Regions from separate parts of the Paenibacillus sp. FSL K6-1217 genome, predicted to be linked through region 2. Evidence: predicted binding sites of a transcription regulator. Region 2 holds the regulator's gene; each other region holds the start of a gene.
What was found. Region 2 encodes Rex, which represses fermentation and respiration genes when NADH is low (regulators of the CRP and FNR family bind a similar motif). Its sites were predicted from a motif close to TTGTGAAATATTTCACAA; they were not measured.

Region 1 (9,710 bases), 270 kb from region 2:
TGGAAATGCATCGGCTGTGAACGGCATTGCCTGGAGCCTGTAACGGCTCAGGAAGGGAGTGGCACCCATGTACAGCGCCGTTTTACTTTTCATAATGGAATTAGCCAGAGCATGGTACTTCAAGCTGTGATCTGGTCCATGTATGAGAACACCCGGCTGCTCCAGCCTTACCTGGGGGGGGAGGCTTTTCTGAGTGAGGAGGATATGGAGCTAATCTCTGTATATTTCGTGCCAACCTATCTGACACCCGTACCGCTGAGGGAATTGAATAAACCAGCCAAAGAATACAAGGACAAGAACATCAGAGTGTACCAGGAATGGATCTCTGCCCCCGATCTGGTGCTGCAGTGGAATGGCGGCCTGACCGAAGGCAGATGGATGACAGGGGTATATGTGGATCATTCACGGTTCGCCGGTCTCGGCCCCTATCTGAAGGATGCACAGGGCAAGCGGACGTATATGCAGGCGACTGTTCAATAAAAGAGTTGAACTAGAAGCCAGTCGTCGCTGCGGTGAACATTTGGACTTCCGGCCGCTGTTGTGTTTGGATTTCCTGCTATGTACCGCTCCTCGCGGTAGAAATCCAAACACAAAGGCGGACGCTATCGCTCCTACAGTTCCAAATTTCCCCTCTGCTTCTTTTGCTTTTTTGTTTAAATTCTTTATATCTACTTCTAGTGACTCACAGCAGCACAAGCCGCTCTACTCCGCCCGGTTATTCCTCCGCCGGATCAAGAACACAGTGCTTAAGATGATCAGTGCTGCGCTAACAGAAATAATCAGAATCACCTTCCCGTTTACGTTGCCGTCAGCTGCTGTCTGAGCGGATGGATTCATGAAGGTAACAATAACAACACAGGCCGCCACCAGCATCGCCAGAGCTGCGCCCGCAATGCTTCTCCCGTTCACTCTGCTCTGCCCTCCGCCAGGTCCCACATATGCACCGCTCCAGATCAGCCGTACCAGATAGGAGCCCACGCCAAGCATGAAAATCGTGTAATTGCTCAGCGGATACTCAAGCCACCTGATCCCGTAATTTTGCAGTCCCATGTCTGCCAGCAGTAAGAATGCCATCAAAAGAAATGCCTGATTCCCCGCCTTGTGCCGCTTCTGTAATTGTCTCTCATCCAGGTTCGTTTTGCCCATCCTTCGTTCCCTCCCAAAATAGTTGATCCAGCGTCTTCCCAAGCGTTACACAAATGTCAATGCACAATCTTAAGGTGGGGTTGTAATCACCATTCTCAATCGCGATAATCGTCTGTCTGGTGACCCCCACAGCATCAGCCAGCTGCTTCTGCGACATGTCTTTTTCTGCTCTGGAGGCTTTGAGCCTCAGATTTTTCCCCATTCCCTCACCTCAGGCATAGTGTAATATATACATAACAAAATGTCTAGTATATTTAACATATAAGTATTAAAATCTCTCGTTCATTAAAATTTGTTATATTCAGTGCGTACAATCACAAGTTTGGTCTAAAGCCAGTGATAAGGTGTAGAAGTGAAAAGAAGCACAAACCTATACCTTAACCTGAGGAGGGGCCAACATGGCGTCCAATCAATTAAACGATACAACAATTCATCCCGGGTTCACCCCGGAAGCAATGGTAAGGGATATTGTCCTGCAGTTCCCTAAAGCAGCAGATTACTTCAAGGCTCAGCGGATCGATTTCTGCTGCGGAGGTGCAAAGCCGCTGGCTGAAGCCGCTGCCGAGAAAGGTCTTGACCCCGAAGCAATGGTTCAGGATCTGAACAAGCTGCAGGAGGAGCATCCGGTTCTGGAGGAGGGTACAGCCTGGAACGAAGCTTCTTCCGAGGAACTGGTGGATTATATCGTGAATAAGCATCACCGCTACCTGCGCGAAGAGCTTCCGTTAATCAGCCAAAATGTTACTAAGGTGTTCCGCGTTCATGGTGAGGATTCACTGCACCTGGGAGAGATGCACCGTCTGTTCAATACGCTGCGTGAAGAGCTGCTCCAGCATACGGCGCAGGAAGAAGAGAGCGAATTCCCTAAGATGCTGGCCTACACTCAGAACCCGAGCGAAGAAGGACAGGCTGAGTTGCGCGGACTGCTGAAGAGTCTGGAAGCAGAGCATGACGGGGCCGGAGAGATCCTGCGTGAACTGCGCAGAGTCACTAATGACTACACACCGCCCGCACATGCCTGCACGACCTATCGCCTGACCTATGCCCGTCTTGAAGAACTGGAAGGCATGACCTTTGAGCATGTGCATCTGGAGAACAACATTCTCTTCCTGCGTTATCAATAGGACCAGCTGCAAGGTACAAGTCCCTTCGGGGGCTTTTTACTTTTTCTGCCGGCAAAAATGATTTGAGAACCCTCCCTCTATGCGTTATCCTTAAAGAGTCCGGGAAAATACATATAAAGGCGGTGCCGTGGAATGTCTGGGAAATGGATGCGCTTAATGTTGTGCCTTCTCTTGCTGGCCGCGGCAAGCGGCTGCAGCTGGGGATCAGGGAATGCCGGAAGCAGTAACGGGGGGCAAGGGATCGCCTTTTCGGTCAAGATAGGGGACAGCGAAATGGCCGGAAGCTCGGCCAGACTGCTTAATGAAGCCTATATGCCTGGGAATTCACTTATAGAGCTGTTCAAGAAGAGCGGCGTTGTGAATTTTTCAGAGGATGGATATAAGATTCTTGAGGTGAATAAGGTCTCCCTCGGTCAGGATATGGGCTGGGAGATTCAAGTGAACGGCAAGAAGGTCCAAGATTTGAGTACGACCGTGGAACCGGGTGCAGCTATTACGATGTCGGCAGGGCCTGCCGACAACGGAAAGATGTTTCAACCTGTCATCATCACAGTGAACGGGGGGAGCGAGCAGCCAGGGCTGACCCATTCGCATGTGCTTCCTTTTATGCAGGATATGTCTGTCAAGGGACTGCTGAAAAACAGCGGCATGGTCAAGCTTGCCGAAGATAACCGGACGGTGCTCACTGTGATGGAATATTCCCCGCTCAGCAGCGAGGAATGGAGACTGAAGGTCAACGATAAAGGTCTGCTCGGTAATGGAGTGGATATGAAGCTCAGTCCGCAGGACAAGCTGGAGATCTCCCTGGTACTGAAATAAGTGAATGAAGTGAAATAAGTGAAATGTGGTCCCAATGAACGGATATCTGTGCGAAACTGCATAGTTATCCGTTTTTTTGAAATATAAGAATTTCTAAGCTACACGTTATAGATTGTCCTCAGTAAGGGCGGGAAGTTGTTTCTAATTGTGTGAAAAAATTCACATAAGGTGTGACTGCGGTCACACTTGCCATGGAATTGGGGGCAGTATAATTTTCCTATCAGGTAAGTTGATTGAAGAAATTAGAGTTTCTGAAGGAGGGTCTACCAGTGGCAGCGGAAAGAGAAAAGTTAGTGCTGATTGGGAATGGCATGGCGGGAGTAGGCACTATTGAGCAGATTCTGAAGCTGGGCGGCGCTTATGATATTACTGTCTTCGGCAGTGAGCCGCATCCCAACTATAACCGGATTATGTTGTCCTATGTACTTGAAGGCAGCAAAACAATTGAAGACATCATTCTCAATGATCTCGGGTGGTATGAAGATAATCATATTACACTGCATACCGGCACGACAGTTATCCGGATCGATGAACAAAATAAACTAATATTGACCGATAACGGACTGGCGGTTCCTTACGATAAAGCTATTATTGCAACAGGCTCGAACTCTTTCATTCTACCCGTACCCGGCAGCACTAAGGATGGGGTAGTCGGCTTCCGCGATATCGCGGACTGTGATGCGATGCTGGAAGCGGCGAAGCAGTACCGTACGGCGGCTGTTATCGGCGGAGGACTGCTGGGTCTGGAAGCAGCGAAGGGCCTGGTCAATCTGGGTATGGATGTCACCGTTGTTCATCTGCTGGAGGATCTGATGGAGCGTCAGCTGGACCGTACCGCTTCTTCAATGCTGCAGGCAGAGCTTACACGTCAAGGTGTGAAATTCGCTATGGGCAAGCAGACGGTTGAACTCACCGGCGAAGAACGGGTTACCGGCCTGCGCTTCAGTGACGGCAGTGAGCTGCCGGCAGAGTTTGTAGTAATGGCAGTGGGCATTAAGCCTAATGTCCAGCTTGCCAAGGACAGCGGAATTACCGTTAACCGCGGGATTGTAGTTGACGATTATCTGCAGACTTCTATGGCTGATGTGTATTCGGTCGGTGAATGTACAGAGCACCGGGGAACCTGCTACGGACTGGTCGCACCGCTATTCGAGCAGGGCATGGTTCTTGCCAAGCATCTGTCAGGTGTACAGACTCCGGGCTATGAAGGCTCCGTTGTGGCAACCAAACTCAAAATTTCCGGTGTAGATGTATTCTCGGCAGGTGAATTCACCGAAACGCCGGAGCATACCGTTATTTCCGCCAAGGATGAATGGAAGAGAACGTACAAGAAGATTTTGCTTAAGAATAATGTGATTGTCGGTGCCGTGCTGTTCGGTGATGTCACGGAATCTGCCAGCCTGCAGAAGCTTGTGAAAAACGGCACAGAGATGACGAACGAAATCTACGACGAGGTAATGGGCACGAGCTGTTGCGGCGGAGGCGGAGCCAAGAAAGGCATGTCCGTCGAAGCAATGGCCGATGAAGAAATCGTCTGCGGCTGCAACGGTGTAACCAAAAAAGCGATTGTGGATGCTGTTACGGAGAACGGCTTCACTACGGTGGATGAGATTAAAGCCTGCACGGGTGCCACCCGCTCCTGCGGCGGCTGTAAGCCAGTGGTGGAGCAGATTCTGCAATTCGTTCTCGGAGACAGCTTCCAGCAGAGCGCCAAGCAGGGAATCTGCAGCTGTACTTCGCTTAGCCGGGATGAGATCGTAGCCGAAATTACGGCCAAAGGTCTCCGGACCACCAAGGAAGTCATGCATGTTCTGGACTGGAAGCAGGCAGAAGGCTGTTCGAAATGCCGCCCTGCAGTGAACTATTACTTAGGCATGATCTATCCGGACACCCATGAGGACGAGAAGGAATCCCGGTTCGTCAATGAACGGATGAGCGCCAATATTCAGAAGGACGGAACTTATACAGTTATACCGCGGATGTATGGCGGGGTGACCACTCCCGAGGATTTGAAACGGATTGCCGATGTGTCCCTGAAATATGATGTGAAGGTTGTGAAGGTAACGGGCGGACAGCGCCTGGACCTGATCGGTGTCAAAAAAGAAGATGTGCCTAAGGTGTGGGAGGAGCTGGATATGCCGTCCGGCTATGGTTATGCAAAGTCGCTGCGTACGGTAAAAACTTGCGTTGGTTCGCAGTTCTGCCGCTTCGGTACACAGGATTCCATGGGCATGGGCGCTATGCTTGAACGCAAGTATGAGCGGCTGGATATGCCGGCCAAGTTCAAAATGGCGGTTAACGGCTGTCCGCGTAATTGTGCAGAGTCCTGCACGAAGGATATCGGGATTGTGGGCAATGACGGAGGCTGGGAAGTATTTATCGGCGGCAACGGCGGGATTAAGCCGCGGATCGCAGATGCCTTCTGCAAGGTGAAGACCGACGAGGAACTGGTTGAGGTCTGCTCCGCTGTTATCCAGTATTACCGTGAAACCGGCAATTACCTGGAGAGAACCTCCGAATGGGTAGAGCGTATGGGTCTTGAGCATATCCAGACTGTGGTCATGGGCAGTGACGACAACCGTAAGGAGCTGGCGGCACGTATTGATTTTGCCCTGGCCCAGGTGAGTGATCCTTGGCGGAAAATGCTGGATGACAAAAACACCCGCACCGCACTGTTCGAACAGACACAGGTATAGTCTAAAGGGAGAGGGAGAGAGGATAATGGAACGGAGTAATCGGGAATATGCTGTTGGAGCAGTGGAAGACTTCATGCTGCAGATCGGCCGTGTAGTTCATGCAGGAGAGGTGGAATTAGCAATATTCCGCACATCGGACGGAGAAGTGTATGCGGTCCGTAACCACAGTCCCCACCCGAAGGGCGGTCCGCTCGCGGAGGGAATCGTATCAGGCTATTATTTATATGATCCGCTGCATGACTGGAAGATCGACCTTCGCACGGGAGAGGTTCAGGCCCCGGACCGGGGGCAGGCAGATGTCTATCCGGCTGTCGTAGAGGGCGGAGTTGTTAAGGTCACTCTGCCTGCGGCAGTAGCAAGCCTAAATTAAAGGAAGAGCAGGTGCGGATATGTTTACGCAGAGCGTAGAGAATATCGTTGAGACAGCCGTAGGGAAACGCGACAAAATGAATGAGAGCCTGCCCAAGTATTTCTTGGCGGCACTCCTGGCAGGAGCTTATGTAGGTATTGGTATTATTCTGATCTTCTCGCTGGGGGCGCCTCTGGCGGCGATCAAGTCACCGTTCCAGCCGCTGATTATGGGCGCATCCTTCGGGATTGCCCTGACCCTGGTGGTCTTCGCAGGCTCAGAGCTGTTCACGGGTAATAATATGTTCTTCACGGTAAGCACACTTGCCGGGAGAACTACAGTCTGGGACACCGTGAAGAACTGGGTCCTGGTATTCCTCGGCAATGTGGCCGGTGCTGTGGTGCTGGCGCTGCTGATTCAGGGTTCGGGTCTCTTCAAGGCAGCGCCTGCCGAGCATCTGATCTTCGCGGCCGCCGCCAAAAAGATGAGTCTGCCGTTCTCCGAGCTGTTCTTCCGCGGCATTCTCTGTAACTGGCTGGTCTGCCTGGCGCTGTGGATGTCCTCCCGCGCCAAGAGTGAAGCGGCGAAGCTGGTCCTGATCTGGTGGTGTCTGTTCGCCTTCATCGCGAGCGGCTATGAACACAGTGTAGCGAACATGACGCTCCTCAGCGTAGCCGTGCTGCTGCCGAATCATCCAGAGACTGTTAGCATCGCCGGCTGGTTCCACAACATGATTCCTGTTACGCTTGGCAACATCATCGGCGGCGGTGTCTTCGTCGGCATGGCCTACTGGCTGATCTCACCTGTGCGAACTTCGCGTAAGCTATCTGCTCCACCTCAGACGAAGAAGGCAAGCTGAATAGGAATAGCCCCGCAGCGGTTAGATGGCTGCGGGGCTTTTTTGCATGGAGTAAATGTATGCGGAAAACCGAATACATTAGGCCGGTGCTGACGTGCGGGGGCTCAGATGTATGTGAAAAACCGAATACATGGGGCAGGTGAGGGGGACGGTGGTAAGATGTATGCGGAAAATCGGATACATTCTTTATTTGTTAAGGTAATTTGTTCGGTGGCTATAGAGAAGATGCTTTGTGGGAGGCTCCACTATGCCAACGGGCTGTATATTAAAGCAGCAAGCTTATCTTTTACTATTCGCTGTATAGAATTTAATGGTATATTTATACGTATTTAGCCAAACAGTTCATAGAAGGGGCAGTTCATGTTTCCAGCGCTTAATCCATGCAGCCAACACTGGAGATGCGACAGCCTTTGAAGATTCCTTTGTCGAGCGGGAACATCTGATGAAAAGTCTGGACAGTCACCGAACTGTGGGTGAACATTTTTGGAATGCATATCATTTCATCTTCTGATCTGGGAATTGACGCTGCATTTACCGGAATCGCATCAATTGCAGAAAGGAATTAATGTCACAACCCAGGAGGTTACTTTTCAAATGTATATATTGATTCTTGGTGCCACCGGCCGGGTGGGGAGTCACATCGTTACTCATGCTCTTCAGGATGGACATCATGTGACCGTGTTGGTCCGCACGCCGGAGAAGGTTCAGCCGCTCCATGCCAACCTGACGATCATTCAAGGTAATGCGCTTAGTCAAGATGATGTCTCCCGGGCAGTACAGGGAAATGATGTAGTGATTAGTGCATTGAACATTGACGGGACAACCACTCTTTCAGAGAGTATGCCTTTTATCATCGGAGCCATGTATGAGGAAGGAATCGAGCGCATTATAACCGTAGGAACTGCGGGCATTCTCCAAAGTGAGCTTTCCCCGGAACTCCTGCGTTACCAATCCAGCGAATCTAAACGCAGGTCCACCCGTGCCGCAGAAGAACATGAACTAGCATACCGCTTGCTGGAGCGATCGACTCTGAAATGGACCATTGTGTGTCCAACCGCTCTGGTGAGCGGAGAACGTTGGGGAAGCTATCGTGTGAGACAAGATATTTTGCCCGGAGGCGGCACTGAAATATCTGTAGCGGATACAGCAGAATTTACTTATAGCCAAATTGATGCTGGCGAATTCATAAGAGCCCGTGTAGGTATAGCTTACTGATAAGGAGAGGAGCTGCGATGCAAAGCTTTAACCATTTTGGCGTATATGGAATTTGTCAGCGTGACGGCAAGCTGCTGGTGATCCATAAAGGAAGAGGCCCTTATAGCGGAAGATACGATCTGCCTGGTGGAAGACTGGAGGCTGGTGAAGCACTGGTCGACGGCTTGATCAGAGAGTTTGTTGAAGAGACTGGTTATACAGTAAAGGTACAACAGAACCTGGGCACCTACGATTTTTTTATCCGGCATAACGAAGATCACTTTACGCAGATGCATCATCTGGCAGCCTTGTATGAGGTTGAATTGACCGGGGAAGAGGGGCCAGTTGCCATTTCAAAGTTCGAGGAACAGGATTCCCGCGGGGCGGAATGGATGGATATCACTAGCATAACCCTCGATTCAGCTTCTCCGTTAGCCGTATATGCTGCAAAGTTCCTTAAGGGTGAGGAGCTGCCTGTAACACCAGAATACCATGATGATTGGGAAGTAAAAGGTACATAGGATGTGCCGTTAGTAGAGCATCAACTTTTAAAACTGTAAGAATGACCGCAGGGGTGTTAAAGGCTGAGTATGAACATCAAGCTAGATATTGGGCTGATCCTGCACGCGTTACCGATTTCTGCTCTTATATTCAAGTAGGTGATTGTATTTCCTGCAATAGAAAATGGATTACTGATCGTAAAATGAGATTCTATTGTATTTCATACAGTGGAATGTTGGATTTTGGGTGAAAACTGGCCTTTGTTTAACATTCAATTGTACGGAATACAATAGATTCTATTTCGAAGCCTTTTTTACAGCATTCCATTGTATAAAATGCAGTTACTATCGTTCCAGCGCCTACAGCATCCGAATGACTGCTGTGCGAATAAGACGCTGGCTCGTTAAGGTCCGGTAATGATCATGTTCACAATATTAAATCTGGTGCTGTACTAGTGCGGTGAATTCATCGACAGACAAGAAAAAAAGACGCCGGGACAGGGCGCCTTGACCACTCTATTAAATTTATTGGGTCAGATATGTTTCAATGAGGTGAATAGAGGGTATTATTGTTAGGAAATTAAATTCGGCAAATTTCATTGGGACATAATTCACAGTGGCAGATTTCCTGAAGCATCGCGAGATCCTTGATGACAATCATGCCATTCTCATACTCCACTGCATCTTTTTTGCGAAGATCGCTCAGCATCCGGTTAACGCTCTCACGGGTAGCGCCGATCATGTTGGACAGATCTGTATGCGTGATTTTTTTGTTAATCAGAATGCTGTCGCCCGTCTTCTCACCATAGGTGTTGCCAAGCCGGATCAGTGTGGAGCAGAGTGCGCCCGGTTTGCCGTACATCATCAGATCGCGGAATTTCGTCTGTGTGAGACGGTGATGAATACCCATCCATTTCATGAAGTCAATGGCGAAGTCACAGTGCTGGCAGATCAGAATCTCCAGATCCTTCTGCTCGATCACGCCCACTTCACTCTCTTCAATGACTTCGGCAGTGAAGCTGT
Region 2 (9,710 bases):
CCGGATTCAGGGCAAGGATGCCAAGGATGCCAAGCGGCTGATGGACGAGGCGAAGGCGCTGGAAGCTGCCGGAGCCTTCGGTATTGTGCTGGAGCTGGTGACGGAAGAGGTGGCGGAGGCGATCTCCAAAGCGGTCAGTATACCGACCATCGGTATCGGTGCAGGACGCTACTGTGACGGACAGGTTCTGGTGTTCCATGACGTACTGCGGTATGCCTCCCCTTACCGGGAGAAAAAATTCGTCAAAACCTACGCCGATGTCGGCACTCTGATCCGTGAAGGCATCAGCAGCTATGTTCAGGAAGTGAAAGACCGCTCATTCCCTGCGGAAGAGCATGTGTTCAGCGCAGACGAGACGGTCCTGGAATCTTTATACGGCAATGCCGGCAAAGGAGCGAAATAACATGAGAGTCATCCGAACGATTGCTGAAATGCGCGAAGCGCTTGAATATATGCGTCAAGGAGGCCATGGCCCCGTTGGTTTTGTACCCACCATGGGTTATCTGCACGAAGGACATGCCAGCCTGCTGCGTAAGGCGGGGGAGAAGAGCGGCACGGTGGTGATGAGTATTTTTGTCAATCCGCTGCAGTTTGGCCCGAATGAGGATTTTGCTTCCTACCCCCGGGATGAGCAGCGTGACCTGGAGCTTGCCGAACGCGAAGGCGCGGACCTGGTGTTCATCCCAAGTGTGGAAGAGATGTACCCGCAGCCGATCCGTGCAGGCGTCTCCGTAGCCTCGCTAACCTCGCAGCTCTGCGGAGCATCGCGGCCGGGGCATTTTGACGGAGTTACTACGGTGGTCAGCAAGCTGTTCAACATCGTACAGCCGGATTACGCCTTCTTCGGACTCAAGGATGCCCAGCAGGTCGCCGTACTCCGCCGGATGGTGTCCGACCTGAGTATGAATGTGGACATTATCGCCTGCCCTATTGTGCGGGAGGAAGATGGGCTGGCACTTAGCTCACGCAATGTCTATCTGAGCGCCGAGGAGCGCAGACAGGCGCTGGTATTGTCCCGTTCCCTGCGCGAAGTGCGTCAGGCTATGGAAGAGGGCAGCATACGCACGATAGATGAAGCACGGGGGATGCTGGTCTCCATAATTTCGGAATCGCCGCTTGCGGTCATTGATTACGCCGAAATTCTAACCTTCCCCGATCTGGAAGAACTGGAAGGCGGAAGCAGGCTGACGGATGCGGGTGGAGAGATTATAATGGCTCTGGCAGTGAAGTTCGGCAGAACCCGTCTGATTGACAATAATGTATTTATTCCTAAGGAGGCACACGCTCTTGTTTAGACATATGATGAAATCCAAGATCCACCGGGCAACAGTCACTGAAGCCAATCTCAATTATGTGGGCAGCATTACCATTGATGAGGATCTGATGGAAGCCGCAGACCTGCTGGAGAACGAGAAGGTGCAGATCGTGGACAACAATAACGGTTCCCGTCTGGAGACCTATGTCATCCCCGGCCCGCGCGGCAGCGGCGTCATTTGTCTGAACGGGGCGGCGGCGCGTCTGGTGCAGCCCGGCGATACCGTAATTATTATTTCGTACGCTGTGATGTCCTCCGAGGAGCTGGCGGCGCACAAGCCGACTGTAGTGTTCGTTGATGCAGGCAACAAGCCGGTGAAGCTGGCGGATCATGAGATTCACGCGACAATTGCCTGAAGTCCGCGCTTTGAGCCATGTAATCAATGGCAGGGATGAAGACCCCCGTACTTGCTGATAATGAACGTAGGCAAGCTTAAGCTGACTTCATTATCAGTAAGGGTGGGATGTCCGGTGTTTCAACATTTATTTGCTGAGATGAACAAGATGCTCCAGGAGATCAAAGCCGACTATCCTACTGCGGAGGGTGCCCGCCGAAGCGATCTTTTATCCAAGTATAATATGCTCCACCGAATCAGTGATAATGTAATGGATGAGTGGCTGGTTTTTGCCGAGAAGCTGAGCGAATTCCGGGAACAGGCTGATTTCCAGGCCCAGCCGGAGGAACTGCCTGAAGAGGAAGCGCCTGAGCTTGCGATGGATGCTTTTGTCAGGGGACAGGGCTATTACAAGCTGCTGATGTACCGCAAATGCATTGAACAGTTCCGGGAAGTTACGGCTAAGTATCCGGACAGCCTCGCTGCCCGCCTGTATCTGGCAATGGCTTACCTCCAGGAGGGGGAAGGCGACATTGCCTGGGGCCATCTGGAGCACATGCTGGGCCTGATCCGTGAGGTGAAGCTGAAGGCAATGATCTATAATGCGATGGGGTGTATCCGGGCTTCCCAGGAACGCTTCGTTGAAGCCAGCGAGCTGTTCAGCCTGTCGCTGCTGCATGATCCGGAGCTCCCGGAGCCTAACGTTAATCTGGAGGTATGCCGTAAGCGGGGCGGGAAGCTTGAGTTCGGCCGGCAGCTGGTTTCGCTTTTATAATTTATCCTCGGTTTCTTCAGGCGATGCGCCCCACTTCCCGGGGTGTGCATCGCCTTTTTTCGTAACTTCTGTTATGCTGATAAAGAGTCTCAAGTGAAAGGGAATAGAACTTATAATGAAATTTGCCGTGCTTGATTTTGAAACTACGGGAACCCAATCTGTAGGAGAGATCATCCAGGTTGGCCTTGCCATTATAGAAGAAGACGGGACGATTTCCCGGGTGTATGGTTCCTACGTCAAGCCCGGAGCGCCCATTCCTCCTTTTATAACGGGCCTGACCGGAATTACAGACAGCGATGTACAGGATGCGCCGGAGCTTGATGAGATGATGATGGAGCTGGTGCCGCTGCTGGATGATGTGGTCCTCGTTGGACACAATGTGGCGTTTGACTTTCATTTTTTGCAGAATGCGCTGGACCGCTGCGGTTACTTGCCGTTTCAGGGGCGGATTCTGGATACAATCGATTTTCTCAAAATATGCTTCCCCTCGCTGAGCACCTATCAGCTGGGCGCGGTAAGCAACCACTTCGGCATTACGCATGACCGTCCCCATCAGGCGGACAGCGATGCGCTTGCCACGGCTATTGTGCTGCTCAAATGTCTGGAAGAGCTGCGCAGTCTGCCGCTGCTGACCGTTCAGCGGCTGAATGAGCTGTTCGCGGACGAAGACAGTGATTTGGCCTGGTATTTCGACGGTCTGCTGCGGGAGCGGGAGATGGAGACCTTCCAGCCGGAAGGGGAGCTGAGCTTCTACCGCCAGCTTGCGCTGGCGGTGGGGGACTGGGCGGAGCTGGCTTTGCCGCGGGAGGAAGGAAGCGTCAACCCGCTGGAGAATATTACCTTTGAAGAGTATATGGATGAGGTGACGCTGCGGCTGAAGGCCGCTCTTCCCCAATATGAGAGCCGTGAGGCCCAGGAGCTGATGATCCATGAGGTTATTACAGCGCTGGAGCAAGACAAGCATCTGCTGATTGAAGCGGGGACAGGCACCGGCAAATCGCTGGGGTACCTGCTTCCGGCTATCTACCACAGTGTGAAGAGTGACCAGAAGGTGATGGTCAGCACACATACCATCAACCTTCAGGACCAGCTGCGTGAACGGGACATTCCGCTCTTGACCAGCGTTGTGCCGTTCCCGTTCAAAGCCTCCATCTTTAAGGGAAGAGGGCACTATTTGTGTCTGCGCAAGTTCGAGCACCGCATGAACAAGAAGGACTTCACCAGTCCAAGAGAAGAAGCGCTTACCGCTGCACAGATGCTTGTCTGGCTGACCCAGACGACCACCGGCGATGATGAGGAGCTTAACTTAAGCGGGCGGGGCGGCGATTTCTGGGAGACGGTAGCCAGTGATACCGACTCCTGCCTGGGACGCGCCTGTCCCTGGTTCCGCAAATGCTATTACCATCGGGCCAAGCATGAGGCGGGGATCTCCGATGTGGTGGTTACCAATCACTCCAAGCTGTTCGCCGATGTCAAAGCCGGGCATCAGCTTCTTCCGGCGTACGATCATCTTGTTATTGATGAGGCTCATCATCTGGAGGATATTGCCGGCAAGCATCTTGGCATGCAGATGAAATATTTCACATTCGCTCATACGCTCACCCGTCTCTACAAGGACAGCCGGAGCGGGCAGCTGCCTGCCCTCCGCCAGAGTCTGCAGTCTTCGGGCAGTGAGCAGGCTTCCGAATGGAGCGGCGTGATCGACCGGATCTATCCCGATTTGCTGACCGTGAAGGAATCCTGGGATGCGCTCAGCGACAGGCTCTTCAGTCTGCTGCCTGAGCGCAGCGATGCCGGGGCCGGTGAAGCCGGCCAGCTGGTGGCCCGCCTGCAGCCGGGCAAGAAGCCGAAGGACTGGGAGGAGCTGGCTGCTCTTGAGAATACGCTGAACCTCAGTCTGAGCGATATCATCCGCAAGGGGGACAGGATGCTCAGCGAGATGCGTGATACGGACAGCCAATCCTCGTCGGACAGTCTGGTGACCGACATAGGCGGGTTGTTCAAGGATCTGGCATCCATTAGAGAGCAGATCCGCTTCTTCATGAGCCTGAATGATGAGAATATCGTGTACTGGCTGGAGGGAAGCGGCAATTATAAGGGCAAATCGCTCCAGATGTATGCCGTTCCTGTAGATGTCAGCACCCAGCTCAGGGAGCTGTTCTTCGACAAGAAGAAGAGTATTATCCTGACCTCGGCCACCTTATCGGTGGATAAATCCTTCCAGTTCATGATTGATAACCTGGGGCTAGGTGAGGCTGCGGAGCAGGGGCGTCTGATGACTGCTCTGCTTCCGTCGCCGTTCAAGTACCGTGAGCAGGCGCTGCTGGTCATTCCCCGTGATTTCCCGAGCGTCAAGGGAAGTATAGGGGATGCCCGGTTTGTAGATACGCTGGTGCAATCCCTTGCCGAGACGGCTGTAACAACACGGGGGCGGATGCTGGTGCTGTTCACCTCCTACAAAATGCTGCGCCAGGTCTATGAGCCGCTGAAGGAGGCGCTTGCTTCTCAGGATATCGCAGTGCTGGGTCAAGGTGTGGAGGGAGGCAGCCGGAGCAAGCTGATCCGCCGCTTCCAGGACAGCCCGGCCTCCGTCCTGCTCGGGACCAGCAGCTTCTGGGAAGGGGTCGATATTCCCGGAGAAGCATTGACCTGCCTGGCCATTGTCAGACTCCCGTTCCAGCCGCCGAATCATCCGCTGGCAGAGGCGAAGTCGGAGCTGCTTCAGGCTCAGAAGAAGAACCCGTTCATGAAGCTGTCCGTGCCCCAGGCCGTTATCCGCTTCAAGCAGGGCTTCGGGCGGCTCGTCCGCACGGCACAGGACCGGGGCATCGTGATTGTTTTTGATACCAGGGTGATTGAATCGTACTACGGGAAGTACTTCCTGTATTCGCTGCCCGGTCCCAAGATGGAGCATATGCTCACCGAGCAGATGGTCCCGAGAATTGCCGAATGGCTGGAAGACGGCGGGGTTTCCTAATTGGGGCGCTATTGCTATTATTAATAAGTCAAGGTTCACCTGAAGATCCGTTTTCCGCTGTCCTGCCATTCCGGCAGGCTGCGGGGCACGGTTGCTATAATCGGATAAGGTTACGAAGCGAGTTGTGCGAAGTTCATCACAGCAGGATATGCTATCAAAACTTTTAAGGAGGAGAATACATGAAATCGGATAAAATATCGGAGGCCGTCGTCCGCAGGCTCCCAGTGTACCTGCGTTTCCTGAACGATCTCCAAAAACGTGAAATCTCCACAGTCTCTTCCCAGGAGCTGGGCCAGAAGCTGGATCTGAACCCCGCCCAGATCCGCAAGGATCTCGCTTATTTCGGTGATTTCGGCAGAAAGGGCATCGGCTACGATGTATCTTATCTGATCGAGAAGATCCGCCATATCCTGAAGCTTGACCAGCAAATTAATGTGGCCCTGGTCGGAGCCGGTAATCTCGGCCATGCTTTGTCCAACTACAATGCTTACCTGAAGGATACGATGAAAATCACGGCCGTCTTCGATGCCTACCCGCCGAAGGTGGGCCAGCAGATCAACTCGCTGGTGGTGCAGCCGATGGAGGAGCTAAGCGCTACGATCCGCTCTCAGGGCATCCGGATCGGGATTATCACCGTGCCGGACAGCGAAGCCCAGAATGTGGCCGATATTCTTGTAGACTCCGGCATCGAGGCGATTCTGAACTTCGCACCGGTTATTCTCAAGACGCCTGCCAATATCCGGATTCATGCCGCAGATTTCACTACAGATCTGCAGAGCCTGGCCTATTATTTGCATGATGGAAAGGAAGAGGCTGAAGATGAGCAGTAAGACCACGATAATCAAGAACGGATACTTTCTGGTTCCGGGCAGCGACAAGCCGGTTCTGAGCGGGTATATGACCCTCGAGAATGATCTGATTACTTACATAGGCGAAGCTGAGCCGGCAGTGGAAGAAGGCGCTCTGGTCGTAGACGGCAGCCGTCTGCTGTTCATGCCGGGTCTGGTCAATACCCATGGGCATACGGCGATGTCACTGCTGCGCGGATACGGGGACGATATGGTGCTTCAGTCCTGGCTGCAGGAGAAGATGTGGCCGATGGAAGAGAAATTCACTGGTGATGATGTATATTGGGGAACCTCCTTGTCCGTGCTGGAGATGCTCAAGGGCGGCACAACTACCTTCCTCGATATGTATGATCATATGGACCGGGTAGCGGAAGTGACCGAGCAGTCCGGCATTCGTGCTGTGCTGATGCGCGGCGTGATCGGGCTGTGCCCGGAAGAGATCCAGCAGTCCAAACTTGCGGAAGCGATTGCTTTTGCCCGTAACTGGCATGGCAAGGCTGACGGCAGAATCACGACCATGCTCTCTCCTCATGCTCCCTACACCTGTCCTCCAGAGTTTTTCATGAAGTTTGTGCAGGCTGCCCATGATCTGGACCTGCCGATGCACACCCATATGTCCGAGACGCGCCATGAAGTGGAGCAGAACGTGGCCGACTACGGCCTGCGTCCCGTTGCGCATCTGGAGAAGCTCGGAATGTTTACCCGTCCGTCCCTCGTGGCCCACGGGGTGCATCTGAACGATGAGGAGATCGGAATTCTGGCCCGCCATAACGTTGGCGTGTCACATAACCCCGGCAGCAACCTGAAGCTGGCCAGCGGGGTTGCGCGGGTTCCTGAGCTGCTGAGAGCCGGGGTGAAAGTGTCCCTCGGTACAGACAGCGCGGCAAGCAACAACAATCTGGATATGTTTGAAGAGATGAGGCTGGCGGCTTTGATCCACAAGGGCGTAAGCGGCGATCCTACAGCGGTACCGGCTCCTGAGGCGCTTCTGATGGCGACGGAGTACGGGGCGCAGTCTATTTTCCTGAGCGGGGTAGGCCGGCTTGCAGCAGGGATGAAGGCCGACTTCATCGCACTGGATATTGACCAGCCGCATCTGCTGCCGCACACCGATCTGCTCTCCCACGCCGTATATTCGGCAAGTGCCAAGGATGTGGAGCATGTATGGGTTAACGGTAGGCAGGTTGTGAAGCATGGACAATGCCTGACCCTTGATGAAGAAGCCATCCGCCGCAAAGCACAGGAGACGTTCGAGAGCCTGCTGAAGCGGTAATTTAGGAGAACGGGAAAGGAAGCAACGCGGTGAAGAAGAAGAGGAGAAAATGGATATGGCTGGGAATTATCCTGGTGCTGCTCCTTCTGTTCGGACTTAGCCAGTTCTATGCCTACATTATGAAGGACCAGTGGAACGAGCGGAATGAAGCCAAGGAGCTGGCCCGGGCGCGTACCGGATTAACAGAGGTCACCAAGGCCCAGAAATCCGTCTGGGATGAGAATGAGATCTACTGGGTGCTGACCGGCAAGAATGAGGCAGGGACCGAGATGATGGTGTGGGTCCGTTTCACCGTGGAGGGCAAGCCTGCCGGAGGCGACAACGGCCTGTATGCCGAAGAGCTGAGTAAAGGAACCTCGGAAGAGAAGATGCGCGGGATCATTGCCGCCCAGCTGCCGGACATTACGATTGAACGGCTGCTGCCCGGTGTATACAACGGAGAATATGCCTGGCAGTTATTTTACAAAAAAGACGGGCGTTACTATTACAACTTCTACCGCTTCACAGACGGCAGCGCCATCGGTGAAGGGTACAGTCTGCCGAACCGTTAAGCTAAGCGCTCAGCGGCAGAATAATTTGCGGGAGAACAGAAATATCTGTTCTTCCGTTTTTTTATATATAAGGGCTGGAGATATTGATATACCAATTGCTACACTCAGTGTGTTCCTTATTGGCTAGCGCCAATCTGTATGTACGCTCGATCAAGGAGCTAACTTTGCACCAACGATTGGCCGATAAAAAAAGATAAGCTCATGAAACATCCAGAAATTAGTATCAAAAATTTTAAATATATTCACAACTTTATGTAAAATCGTATATACACCTGTGATATACTACTACTTGTATTAAGACATGCTTAAGAGCATGTCAGTCTCGGATAGGCGCTAGACACGCTGGCTGGTCTTTATTATAGAGTTATGCTCGGTCATTATTGAGAGGAGGACGTTTCTTGAAACTGCGTCTTATGCCTGTACTGCTAACGTCTCTGCTGTCTGCTGCATTATTGTTTGGTGGCTGGTATTCCTACCGTCAATTCGTGGTGCAGGAGCCGCTACAGAAGCTGGTATCATCCTACGAGGGAGTGAAGGATTCCCATATTACTATTAAACGCAATGAAGTCACTTTGAAACTGGATTTGCAGCCGGGCACGAAATTACGTGAGCTGGTGCAGTATGTATCGAAGGAAGGCAGCGCCGCCATCGATGGCCGGACCCTCAAGCTGGATGTAGAGCAGAAGCCGAGCGAGCTGCTGGATGAATACTGGGATAAAGCAATGTTCTCTGTAGCGGAAGCGATGGAGAGCCGGAAGTATACATTGATACCAGCGAAGCTGGATGGACTGAAGGAGCAGGACAGCAAGTACAGCGGGGTTACAGCCGCCACAGAGATTGACGACAACAATGTGTATGTAAGCCTGAGCAACGGCACAGAGAGCAAATTCATCATTCTGCCGCGTGCAGCAGCCAAGATGGGAGTGTGGAACCATGCCTAAGTACTGGAAAGAGGTTGTAGCCGGATTCGTTCCGGTCATGCTGATTTTTATGGCTTTTGTGGGGATTAATATCTTTCCTGTAATCATAGCACTGGGCATGGTTGCCGCGCTCCTGTTCATTGCCCACGCCCGCGGCGGTCTGACAGTTAATGCAGGTGCGGATAAGAAGCGCAAGAAGAACGGCCCCTCCAAGCTGACCTTTGAAGAGATCGGCGGACAGGACAATGCCAAGCAGGAGCTGCGTGAAGCGCTGGATTTCCTGATCCGGCATGAAGAAATCAGCAAGTTCGGGATTCGCCCGCTGAAGGGGATTCTGCTTACAGGCCCTCCGGGAACCGGGAAGACGCTGATGGCCAAGGCTGCGGCGCATTATACTAACTCCGTGTTTGTAGCTGCTTCGGGTAGTGAATTCGTTGAGATGTACGTCGGCGTCGGCGCCGGACGCGTACGCGATCTGTTCAAGGATGCCCGTACGCGCGCGCTCAAGGAGAATAAGCAAAGCGCAATTATTTTCATTGATGAAATTGACGTTATCGGCGGGAAGCGCGAAGGCGGGCAACAGCGTGAGTATGATCAGACGCTCAATCAGCTGCTGACCGAGATGGACGGGATTTATAACAATGATACCCCGCGCATTCTGCTGGTAGCCGCAACGAACCGCAAGGAGATGCTTGATTCTGCGCTGCTGCGTCCGGG
Region 3 (9,710 bases), 2.7 Mb from region 2:
TTGTTGAGAAAGATTCCATAGTCCGGTCCTCCTTGTGAATTGGATTGCAGTGAGGCTGTGAATAATTTACATTTATTTAACGCAGAAAACATGTGGGCAGCGCGGCTGCCTGTGATACAATCATATAGAGCGGTACTAATCCTATTGTAGTCTTTTAAGTTGCAAAATATTCCGGATACAAGCTGATAAACTTTTTAGTAGCTTATTAGAATAATAGACATCCCTTGCGCTTAGAACCCACTGGAATGTGGTGAATAAATCAAGTGAAACCTTTTAGTACTTCATGAAGTCTAAGAGATATAGCGGTTAAGCTCGGGCGTGGTTGCTTGGCGTTCAGGTCTTGAATGCGGTGGCAATAGAGGGGAGAGAGTGTAACGTGGGATTATTCGATGATGATTTCTATTCAACCAAGGTGTCACGGCGCAGAAGCGGCAATTCCAAATCATCCGGCGGATATGCTGACGGCAAGTGGGCTGTCCGCAAATCGAAGCGGTCTCTGGCAACCTGGCAGATCGCGCTGATCAGTTCGGTATGCAGTGCTGTAGTGGCTGTACTGCTGTTCAGTCTGGTAACAGGACAGTTCACCACGGAGAGGGCCCAGGCTCCGGTGGCTATGGATAAGGTGGCTGCGAGCAGCGCAGATCCGTTCGACCGGATTATTCAGGCTGCTGCACATGTCCGCCCTGCGGTAGTGAGCATCATTAATCATAAGGAAGACAACAAGGAACTTAATATTCTCGATGAATCCGCGTTAGGCTCGGGAGTTATCTATAAGAAGGATGATAAGAAGGCGTTCATCATCACCAATAATCATGTCATTGAGGGCGCCGGCAAGCTTGAGGTTGTTACAGTAGACGGCCAGACACACAAGGCAGAGCTGGTAGGCGCGGATAAGGTAAGCGATATTGCCGTGCTCTCCATTGACGGCAAGGGAATTGACCGGATTGCCGAGATCGGGGATTCCTCCAAGCTGCGGCTGGGCGAGACCGTCATTGCCATCGGCAATCCGCTGGGGCTGGGCGATACGCTGACTTCCGGCATTGTCAGCTATACAGAGCGGACGATACCGGTGTCACTGAACCAGGATGGCGTGTACGATTGGGAACAGGAAGTGATCCAGACGGACGCTGCCATTAACGAAGGCAACAGCGGCGGCGCGCTGGTGGATCTGGATGGCAAGGTGATCGGTATTAATACGATGAAGATCTCCGATACGGGCGTGGAGGGATTAGGCTTTGCAATTCCAGCCAATCATGTAGTGGACACTGCCAATGAGCTTACCTCCAAAGGCCGGATCGCCCGTTCATATCTGGGCGTATATTCAGTGGATCTGAACAACCCTTATGTGCCGCTGGCCGATGACCAGCGCAAGGAGCTTAATCTTCCGTCCGCAGTAACCGACGGGGTAGTGGTTCTCGATGCGGTGGGACCGGCGAAGGATGCAGGCCTGCAGCTTAACGATGTGATAACGAAGTTCAACGACAAGCCGATTATCTCCACGCTGTCGCTGCGCAAATATCTGTACGATCATACCAAGATCGGCGATAAGCTGAAGATCACCTTCTACCGCAATGGTGAAGTGAACCAGACCACGGTCCAGCTTCTGGAGAAGCCTGAGGAATAAAATTGGAAATGGCCGTATATAATAAAGAGGCAGTCACGATTACGGGAACAGTTCAAGGCGTCCTCTTCCCTAAAAAAGAAGAGGGCAGGGCTGTTTCAAGGTTAAATAAATGGGGTAAATGGCAGTATTGGGTATAAATATTACTATTTAACCCTGCTGGTAGCCCTTACATTGGGAAGAAGTCCTTATAAGGGAAGAAACGGAGAAATTAGGGTAGAACAGCTTGCCTTTGTTAATCAGGTGTGGTAACATGAAATTACTCTCATACAATTGATACCTTATTCTCGCATTGAAAAGGGCTGTCAACCAAAGCTACAACCTTTCTCAATGTGTGAATTTTTTCTTTGTCTGAAGATAAAAAGAACATATTAATTTAAATTTGTGGAGGTAACACACATGCAAACAGGTACAGTTAAATGGTTCAACGCAGAAAAAGGATTCGGTTTCATCGAAGTTGAAGGCGGAAGCGACGTATTCGTTCACTTCAGCGCAATCACTGGCGACGGCTTCAAAACTTTGGACGAAGGCCAACGCGTTGAATTCAACGTTGTTCAAGGCAACCGCGGACCACAAGCCGAAAACGTTGTAAAACTGTAATTAATAGAAGATACCGTCCCCGCTTGTGAAAGTTGGGACGGTCTTTTTTTATCGTTACTTGCTTGCAACATAAAGGAAGGAGGAACGGCAATGAACTACCGGAAAAAGCCTTTGGAGGAAGTACCAGAAGAAAATACCGCAATATGGGCTTGTACCAATGAGGACTGCAATGGATGGATGAGGGATAATTTCGCATTTGAACATGCGCCTTCCTGCCGTCTCTGTCATTCCCCAATGGTTCGTAGCATGAAGATGCTGCCGCAATTGCTTAATTCAAATGGCGATCTCAAATCGCTTAAGAAAGGTATTTCCATTACCTAGACCAATGCCTTTATGAGCCAAGACAACTATAGATGCAGGATACATTCAAGACGGTGAAACCGTCTTATTTTTTTTGCTTTTGAACGTAAATTTGTGATATTTGTCACAAATTTATTGTTTTTTATGCCTAAATGGGGCGTGGAGTGTGATTATTATCACACTTTGGGTGAGGGAAATTTGACAAAATAGACATAACGAATGGGGAGAAGGAAGGGGAGAAATATGGATACAGTACTGCTGTCGCGCATACAATTTGCGTCGACGACAATTTTTCATTATTTCTTTGTGCCAGTATCGATCGGACTTGCGCTCATAATTGCCATTATGGAGACCATGTACGTAAGAAAGGGCAATGAAGAGTACAAAAGAATGGCGCAATTCTGGGGGAAGCTGTTCCTCATTAACTTCGCAGTAGGCGTGGTGACAGGGATCCTGCAGGAATTCCAGTTCGGAATGAACTGGTCGGACTATTCACGCTTTGTCGGTGATGTGTTCGGGGCTCCGCTTGCTATTGAAGCTTTGCTTGCGTTCTTCCTGGAGTCCACGTTCATCGGAATCTGGATCTTCGGCTGGGATAAGGTATCCAAGCGGATTCATCTAGTATCCATCTGGCTGGTAGCCCTCGGGACGATGCTGTCCGCATTCTGGATTCTGCTGGCTAACTCGTTCATGCAGCATCCGGTAGGCTTCGCCTTGAATAACGGGCGTGCTGAAATGAATGATATCTTCGCGCTGATTACGAACGGCCAGCTGCTGGTGGAATTTCCGCATACAGTACTTGCCGCATATGCTACAGGCGCATTCCTCGTAACAGGGATCAGTGCTTACAAGTTGCTTAAGAAGCAGGACGTTGCCTTTTTCCGGAAATCGTTCGAGATTGCAGCAATTGTAGGGGTTATCTCTTCCTTCGGCGTAGCGGTTGCGGGACATGCACAGGCCCAATATCTTGTAGAGACACAGCCGATGAAGATGGCCGCCTCCGAAGCGCTGTGGGGCAAGAGCGGCGATCCGGCACCTTGGACGGTGTTTGCCAATATCGATGTTAACAACCAGACCAACAGCAATGAAGTTCAGGTTCCGTATCTGCTGAGCTTCCTGTCCTACAGTAAATTCTCCGGTGAAGTCAAGGGGATGCTGGAGCTGCAGCAGGAGTATGAAGTGGCTTATGGGCCAGGAGATTATATCCCGCCGGTCAAAACAACCTTCTGGAGCTTCCGGATTATGGTCGCTGCCGGAACGCTGATGATGCTGTTTGGGGTATATGCGATCTACCTCATGTGGCGCAAAAAGATGGACAGACCGAATAAATGGTTCATGCGGTTCATGTTCTGGGGACTGCTGCTTCCGCCGATTGCCAACACGGCCGGCTGGATTATGACAGAGATCGGGCGTCAGCCATGGACGGTATTCGGACTGATGACTACAGAAGACAGTGTGTCCCCTAATATTACGAGCGGACAGGTGCTGTTCTCGGTGATTTCTTTTACCGCGATTTATGCCATATTGGGTGCGGTACTGGTCGGCCTGTTCATCAAGGTGATCAAAAAAGGTCCTTATGCTATGGACAACGAACACGGTGAATCCCACGATCCGTATAACAAGGAGGGCTAACCCATGTCACTTAATGAATTATGGTTTCTGCTGATTGCAGTGCTGTTCGTCGGGTTCTTCTTCCTTGAAGGCTTCGACTTCGGCGTAGGGATGGAGACGCAGATTCTGGCCAAGAATGATACGGAGCGCCGGATACTGATTAACTCGATTGGGCCGTTCTGGGATGCGAATGAGGTATGGCTGATTACGGGTGCAGGTGCGATGTTCGCGGCCTTCCCACATTGGTATGCCACGCTGTTCAGTGGCTTCTATATTCCGTTTGTCTTTGCTCTGCTGGCGTTGATCGCCCGGGGTGTAGCCTTCGAATTCAGAGGCAAACGTGATTCCAAGGCTTGGCAAAAAACATGGGATGTCTGCATCTTCTTCGGCAGCTTCCTGCCGCCGTTCCTGCTCGCTGTGGTATTCGCCAGCTTCATCAAAGGCTTGCCGATCGACAAGGATATGCAGATGTATGCCGGATTCTTCGATATCGTTAATGCTTATACGGTGGTTGCCGGGATAACGGTTGTCCTGCTGTGTCTGGTACACGGGCTGATGTTCACTACGCTCCGTACGCTTGGAGATCTGCAGGAACGGGCGCGTAAGCTGGCCCAGAAGCTGCTGATCCCACTGGCTGCGCTGCTGGTGGCCTTCGTTGTAATGACGTATACTATGACGGATATCTTCGATAAACGCGGAACGCTGCTGTGGATTGTAGTCGTTCTGGGTGTAGCCGCATATCTGCTGGCCGGCTATTTCATGACCAAGAAGAAGGACGGTTATGCCTTCGGAATGACCGGGGCTGTGATGGCGCTGTCTGTCGCTTCGATCTTCATCGGACTGTTCCCGCGGGTCATGATCAGCTCGCTGGATCAGGCGTTCAACCTGACGATTACGAATGCGGCCTCCGGCCAATATTCGCTGAAGGTAATGACCATTGTAGCGCTGACCCTGCTGCCGTTCGTGCTCGGTTATCAGATCTGGAGTTATTTCATCTTCCACAAACGGGTTCATGAGAAGGAGCATCTTGAATACTAATGGATAAAAATTTGCTTGGGTACAAAGGAGTTAAGCCTGTCTTTCTGCTGGTTGGCTTCCTTACCCTGGTGCAAAGCTTCTCCATTCTTCTGCTGGCGAAGTCGCTGGCAGAAGCTGTCTCTGCGCTGTTTGCGGGAGAACCGCTGAAGGAACAAGGGGCTAGAGCGCTCTTGTTCCTTCTTGCGTTTCTTGTGCGTCATGCCTGCGCCCTGCTGATGAGCCGGGCGGCTTACCGCTTCGCGGAAGCGACCGGCAGCAGCATGCGGAGACAGATGATGGACAAGCTGTTCCAGCTGGGGCCAAGGCTGGCTGGCGACCGGGGGACCGGAAATATGGTCACATTAGTGCTTGAAGGAGTAACCAAGTTCCGCACTTACCTGGAGCTGATTATTCCGCGGATGGTCGGTATGGCGGTAACGCCTGCCTTGCTGCTAGTCTATGTATTCACCCTGGATACGTCCAGCGGTGTCATTCTTACCTTAACGATGCCGATTATTATCGTCTTCATGATCCTGATCGGGATGACGGCCCGCAAGCAAATGGACCGTCAGCTGAAGTCTTACCGTACCTTGTCGAATCATTTCGTGGATTCGCTGCGCGGTCTGGAGACGCTGAAATTTCTTGGACGCAGCCGCAGCCACAGTGAGAGTATTGCCACGGTCAGTGACCGCTACCGCTCGGCAACCATGCGGACGCTGCGGGTCGCCTTCCTGTCTTCCTTCGCACTGGACTTCTTCACTATGCTCTCTGTAGCTTCGGTAGCGGTAAGCCTTGGTCTGCGTCTGGTCAATGAGCAGATGACGCTGGTTACCGGACTGACGATCCTGATTCTCGCACCGGAATATTTCCTGCCGGTGCGGCTGGTGGGTGCAGATTTCCATGCCACACTGGACGGCAAGGAGGCTGGCGAAGCGATGAAGAGCATCATCGACCGTGAGACGGTCCAGGCGAAGCTGCTGGAGCCGGGAGAGCTGGGGGCGTTGCCGGAGGATGGCGGACGGTTGCCGGGAACGGTTTTCACGTGGAACAATTATAGCAGCCTGCGGCTGAATGCCGTTGGTGTGAAATATGAAGCGGATGGAGCCGCCTCGCTTGAGGATGTAGACCTTGAGTTCAGCGGATATGCCAAGATCGGTATTATCGGGGAGAGCGGGGCAGGCAAATCTACGCTCGTTGATATTCTGGGCGGCTTCCTTCATCCAACCTCGGGAACCCTTACGATCAATGGAAGCCGTGTCAGTGCGCTGACCGATGAGCATTGGCGGAAGCAGACGGCTTATATTCCGCAGCGTCCGTACATCTTCAGCGGCACCCTGGCCGATAATGTCCGGTTCTATTATCCCGAAGCCACGCAGGAAGCGGTAGCTGCCGCGCTGGAATCGGCAGGCTTATCGAAGCTGGTAGCCTCGCTGCCGGAAGGCTTGGACGAAATGATCGGCGGCGGCGGCCGTTCGCTCAGCGGCGGGCAGGAGCAGCGTGTGGCTCTGGCCCGCGCCCTGCTGAGCAGCCGCCCCGTTATGCTGCTGGATGAGCCGACGGCCCATCTGGACATTGAGACCGAATATGAGCTGAAGGAAACGATGCTGCCGCTGTTCGAGGGCAAGCTGGTGTTCCTGGCTACTCACCGCCTGCACTGGATGATCGACATGGATCTGATTGTCGTTATGCAGCAAGGCCGGGTAGCTGAAATAGGCACACACCCCGAGCTGACCGCTCGGAGGGGTGTGTATTATGAGCTTATTCAAAGTCAATTGGAGGGAATCCATTGAAACGTGAAGGATGGTTTGCTCCCTATTATTCTTCGTACTTCTGGCGGTTCGTGTTAATCATTGTGCTGGGCGCACTGACGGTCTTCTCGGCGTCCTCCCTGATGTACACCTCAGGCTTTCTGATCTCGAAGGCTTCGATTCCGCCGGAAAATATTCTGATGATTTATGTCCCGATAGTCGGCGTACGCACCTTCGGGACCAGCCGGGCTGTGATCCACTATGTCGAGCGGCTGGTGGGACATGACACAATTCTGCGCATCCTGTCGAAGATGCGCGTTCGGCTGTACAATATCCTGGAGCCGCAGGCGCTGTTCCTGTCCTCGCGCTTCCGCACCGGCGATATTCTCGGGATGCTTGCCGATGATATCGAATATTTGCAGAATGTGTATCTTCGTACCGTCTTTCCGGGCATTATTGCGCTCCTGATCTATGCAGCGGCGATGATTGCGCTGGGGACGTTCGATGTGGCCTTTGCCCTGCTTATGGGACTCTACATGCTGGTGCTGGTTGTCGTCTTGCCGCTGATCTCTCTTCTGCTGACCCAGAAGCGTCAGCGCCAGGTGAAGCAGGAGCGGAACCGGCTGTATCAAAAGCTGACCGATGCCGTGCTCGGCCTGGGCGACTGGGTGATCAGCGGGCGGCAGAGCCAATTCGTCGATACGTACGAGGCGGACGAGCAGGCGGTTGCCCGTATAGACGGTTCGCTGCGGCGCTGGGCACGGCTGCGTATGTTCATCGGGCAGGCAGTTGTGGGCCTGGCCGTGTTGTCTCTGTTATACTGGGCGGCCGGACAGTATGCTGAAGGCGCGATTGCCGGAACGCTGATTGCGGCGTTCGTGCTGGTGGTCTTCCCGGTGGCGGATGCCTTCCTGCCCGTATCCGAGGCGGTGGAGAAAATTCCGCAATACCGGAATTCACTGGAGCGGCTGGAGGGCGTGGAGTCTCCGGCGGAGGGTGTACTCGCTGAGGCTGCAAAAGGCAGAAATGCCGAAGCTGCAGCTCAGGCCGCTGCTGCTGCCGAGGCCGCCAAGGCCAGCGGACAGGTGCAGATTGAACTGAAGTCGGCGGGCTACCGCTATGCGGCAGGGGACGACTTCTCCGTTCAGGAGCTCGACCTTACGCTGCCGCAGGGGCGGAAGATTGCCGTCATCGGCCGCAGCGGGGCCGGGAAGTCGACACTGCTCAAGCTGGTGCAGGGCGTGATTGCGCCCACCCTCGGCTCCGTGACGATTAACGGTATTGACGCTGCGGCTTATGGTGAGCGGATTCCGCAGCTCATCGCCGTGCTGAACCAGAGCCCACATCTGTTCGACACCACGGTGGCGAACAATATCCGGCTCGGTGACCCGGAGGCTTCGGAGGCAGCGGTCCAGCAGGCGGCAGCCCTGGCGAAGCTGGATATGCTGGTCTCTTCGCTGCCGGAGGGCTATCATACTCCGGTACGCGAGGCGGGGCAGCGCTTCTCCGGCGGGGAGCGCCAGCGGATCGCCCTGGCCCGGATTCTGCTGCAGAATACACCGGTCGTTGTGCTGGATGAGCCGACCGTTGGTCTTGACCCGCGCACGGAGCGCGAGCTGCTGGCCACGATGTTCGAGGCGATGGCCGGCAAGACGCTGATCTGGGTCACGCATCATCTGGTAGGTGCCGAGCAGATGGACGAAGTGATCTTCATGGAGAACGGCCAGGTAGAGATGCGCGGCACCCACGCTGAGCTAATGGAGCAGCAGCCGCGCTACCGCAGGCTATATGAGCTGGACCGGCCGGGCCAGTATTTGAAGGAAACGCCTGGTGATTAAGGATAGGTTCACATAGATTGAGTCTAGTAGGAATAGTGAGCAAAGAAGCCCTCTCCGCCCGGTTTCGGGTAGAGAGGGCTTCTTTGCTTGAGGGGTAGCAGCAGGCTATCTTGAACGGCCGTAACCTTTATATACCATACTGCCCGGACACCCAGTCCGCGAACATGGCATAGTCTTTCTCCACCTGTCCGGCATAGCCGTAGGCCCATTCAGCAAGATAACGGGCAAAGTCCTCAGGATCATCGCCCATGGCCTTCGCGATCTCATACTCACTGTGATAGTCGAGAATACCTTTGTCGACATCGGAATCAGCGCGGGCATGGATTTTGGCGGTCAGGCTGCCCATCTGCCGGGTCACTGCGGTTAACTCATCCATATCTGTGAGGCTTGCTGCCTTCAGTCTTTTTTTGTACGGGGAACGCTCTCTGACATAGAACTCCCGGCCATCCACCGTCAGGAAGCCAAGGTAGGGATCAGCCTTGTGATGCATAGCCTGCTGGGTCGCGGATACGCGTTTGCCCTGATGGGCGAAGGCTTGCCAGAAGGAGTCCGAATATGGCAGGAAATAGGCAGGAACGGGAACGCGGACTTCTTTGGCCTCCAGGACGGTATCGTCGGTCCCTGCCTGCTCCATACCGCCCTCGATAAGAATATAATAGCGGTTCAGTCCGATGGAAGCCGTCCCCGAGCCGCGTTTGACCGCGATGTCCTTGATCCGGAAATGCTCCTCGTTCAGGCTGCGCGACACCACTGTCTGGGTATAGAAGCCCCAGGCTTGCTCTAGCTGTGCCTGCTCCGCAGCTCCGGGGATCAGCAGCTCCGAGGTCTCCAGGAACACTCTGCTGGTCTGCATCTGGGCGGTAACCTTCTCGAGGAAATGACTCTGCCGGCGCTTCTCCAGCTTACGTAGCAGCTTGCGGACGGGTCCTCTGGCGGTATACTCATCCACTACATAGCTTCCGGGATGGTCTTTGT

Region 1: nirB (nitrite reductase large subunit NirB) is a predicted target of Rex. The motif match lies at 3,237-3,254, and genes of this name have one in related genera.
Region 3: MHH28_RS22440 (cytochrome ubiquinol oxidase subunit I) is a predicted target of Rex. The motif match lies at 2,634-2,651, and genes of this name have one in related genera.

The regions. Positions count from the first base shown of each region.
Region 1 covers NZ_CP150271.1:2,632,161-2,641,870, reverse strand. Annotated here, with positions in the region: gene MHH28_RS11955 (hypothetical protein) at 1-480, shown strand, start outside; gene MHH28_RS11950 (DUF6773 family protein) at 703-1,146, opposite strand; gene MHH28_RS11945 (helix-turn-helix transcriptional regulator) at 1,124-1,348, opposite strand; gene ric (iron-sulfur cluster repair di-iron protein) at 1,545-2,270, shown strand; gene MHH28_RS11935 (hypothetical protein) at 2,442-3,089, shown strand; gene nirB (nitrite reductase large subunit NirB) at 3,359-5,785, shown strand; gene nirD (nitrite reductase small subunit NirD) at 5,811-6,155, shown strand; gene MHH28_RS11920 (formate/nitrite transporter family protein) at 6,175-6,993, shown strand; gene MHH28_RS11915 (NAD(P)-dependent oxidoreductase) at 7,588-8,208, shown strand; gene MHH28_RS11910 (NUDIX hydrolase) at 8,226-8,708, shown strand; gene MHH28_RS11905 (Crp/Fnr family transcriptional regulator) at 9,268-9,710, opposite strand, start outside.
Region 2 covers NZ_CP150271.1:2,363,628-2,373,337, reverse strand. Annotated here, with positions in the region: gene panB (3-methyl-2-oxobutanoate hydroxymethyltransferase) at 1-403, shown strand, start outside; gene panC (pantoate--beta-alanine ligase) at 405-1,295, shown strand; gene panD (aspartate 1-decarboxylase) at 1,288-1,671, shown strand; gene MHH28_RS10585 (hypothetical protein) at 1,810-2,424, shown strand; gene dinG (ATP-dependent DNA helicase DinG) at 2,540-5,401, shown strand; gene MHH28_RS10575 (redox-sensing transcriptional repressor Rex) at 5,581-6,231, shown strand; gene MHH28_RS10570 (amidohydrolase) at 6,221-7,522, shown strand; gene MHH28_RS10565 (DUF5590 domain-containing protein) at 7,552-8,073, shown strand; gene MHH28_RS10560 (hypothetical protein) at 8,472-9,014, shown strand; gene MHH28_RS10555 (AAA family ATPase) at 9,007-9,710, shown strand, end outside.
Region 3 covers NZ_CP150271.1:5,081,275-5,090,984, reverse strand. Annotated here, with positions in the region: gene MHH28_RS22460 (hypothetical protein) at 1-19, opposite strand, end outside; gene MHH28_RS22455 (S1C family serine protease) at 377-1,624, shown strand; gene MHH28_RS22450 (cold-shock protein) at 2,021-2,221, shown strand; gene MHH28_RS22445 (cold-shock protein) at 2,312-2,542, shown strand; gene MHH28_RS22440 (cytochrome ubiquinol oxidase subunit I) at 2,765-4,153, shown strand; gene cydB (cytochrome d ubiquinol oxidase subunit II) at 4,157-5,170, shown strand; gene cydD (thiol reductant ABC exporter subunit CydD) at 5,170-6,939, shown strand; gene cydC (thiol reductant ABC exporter subunit CydC) at 6,936-8,735, shown strand; gene MHH28_RS22420 (DUF2252 domain-containing protein) at 8,863-9,710, opposite strand, start outside.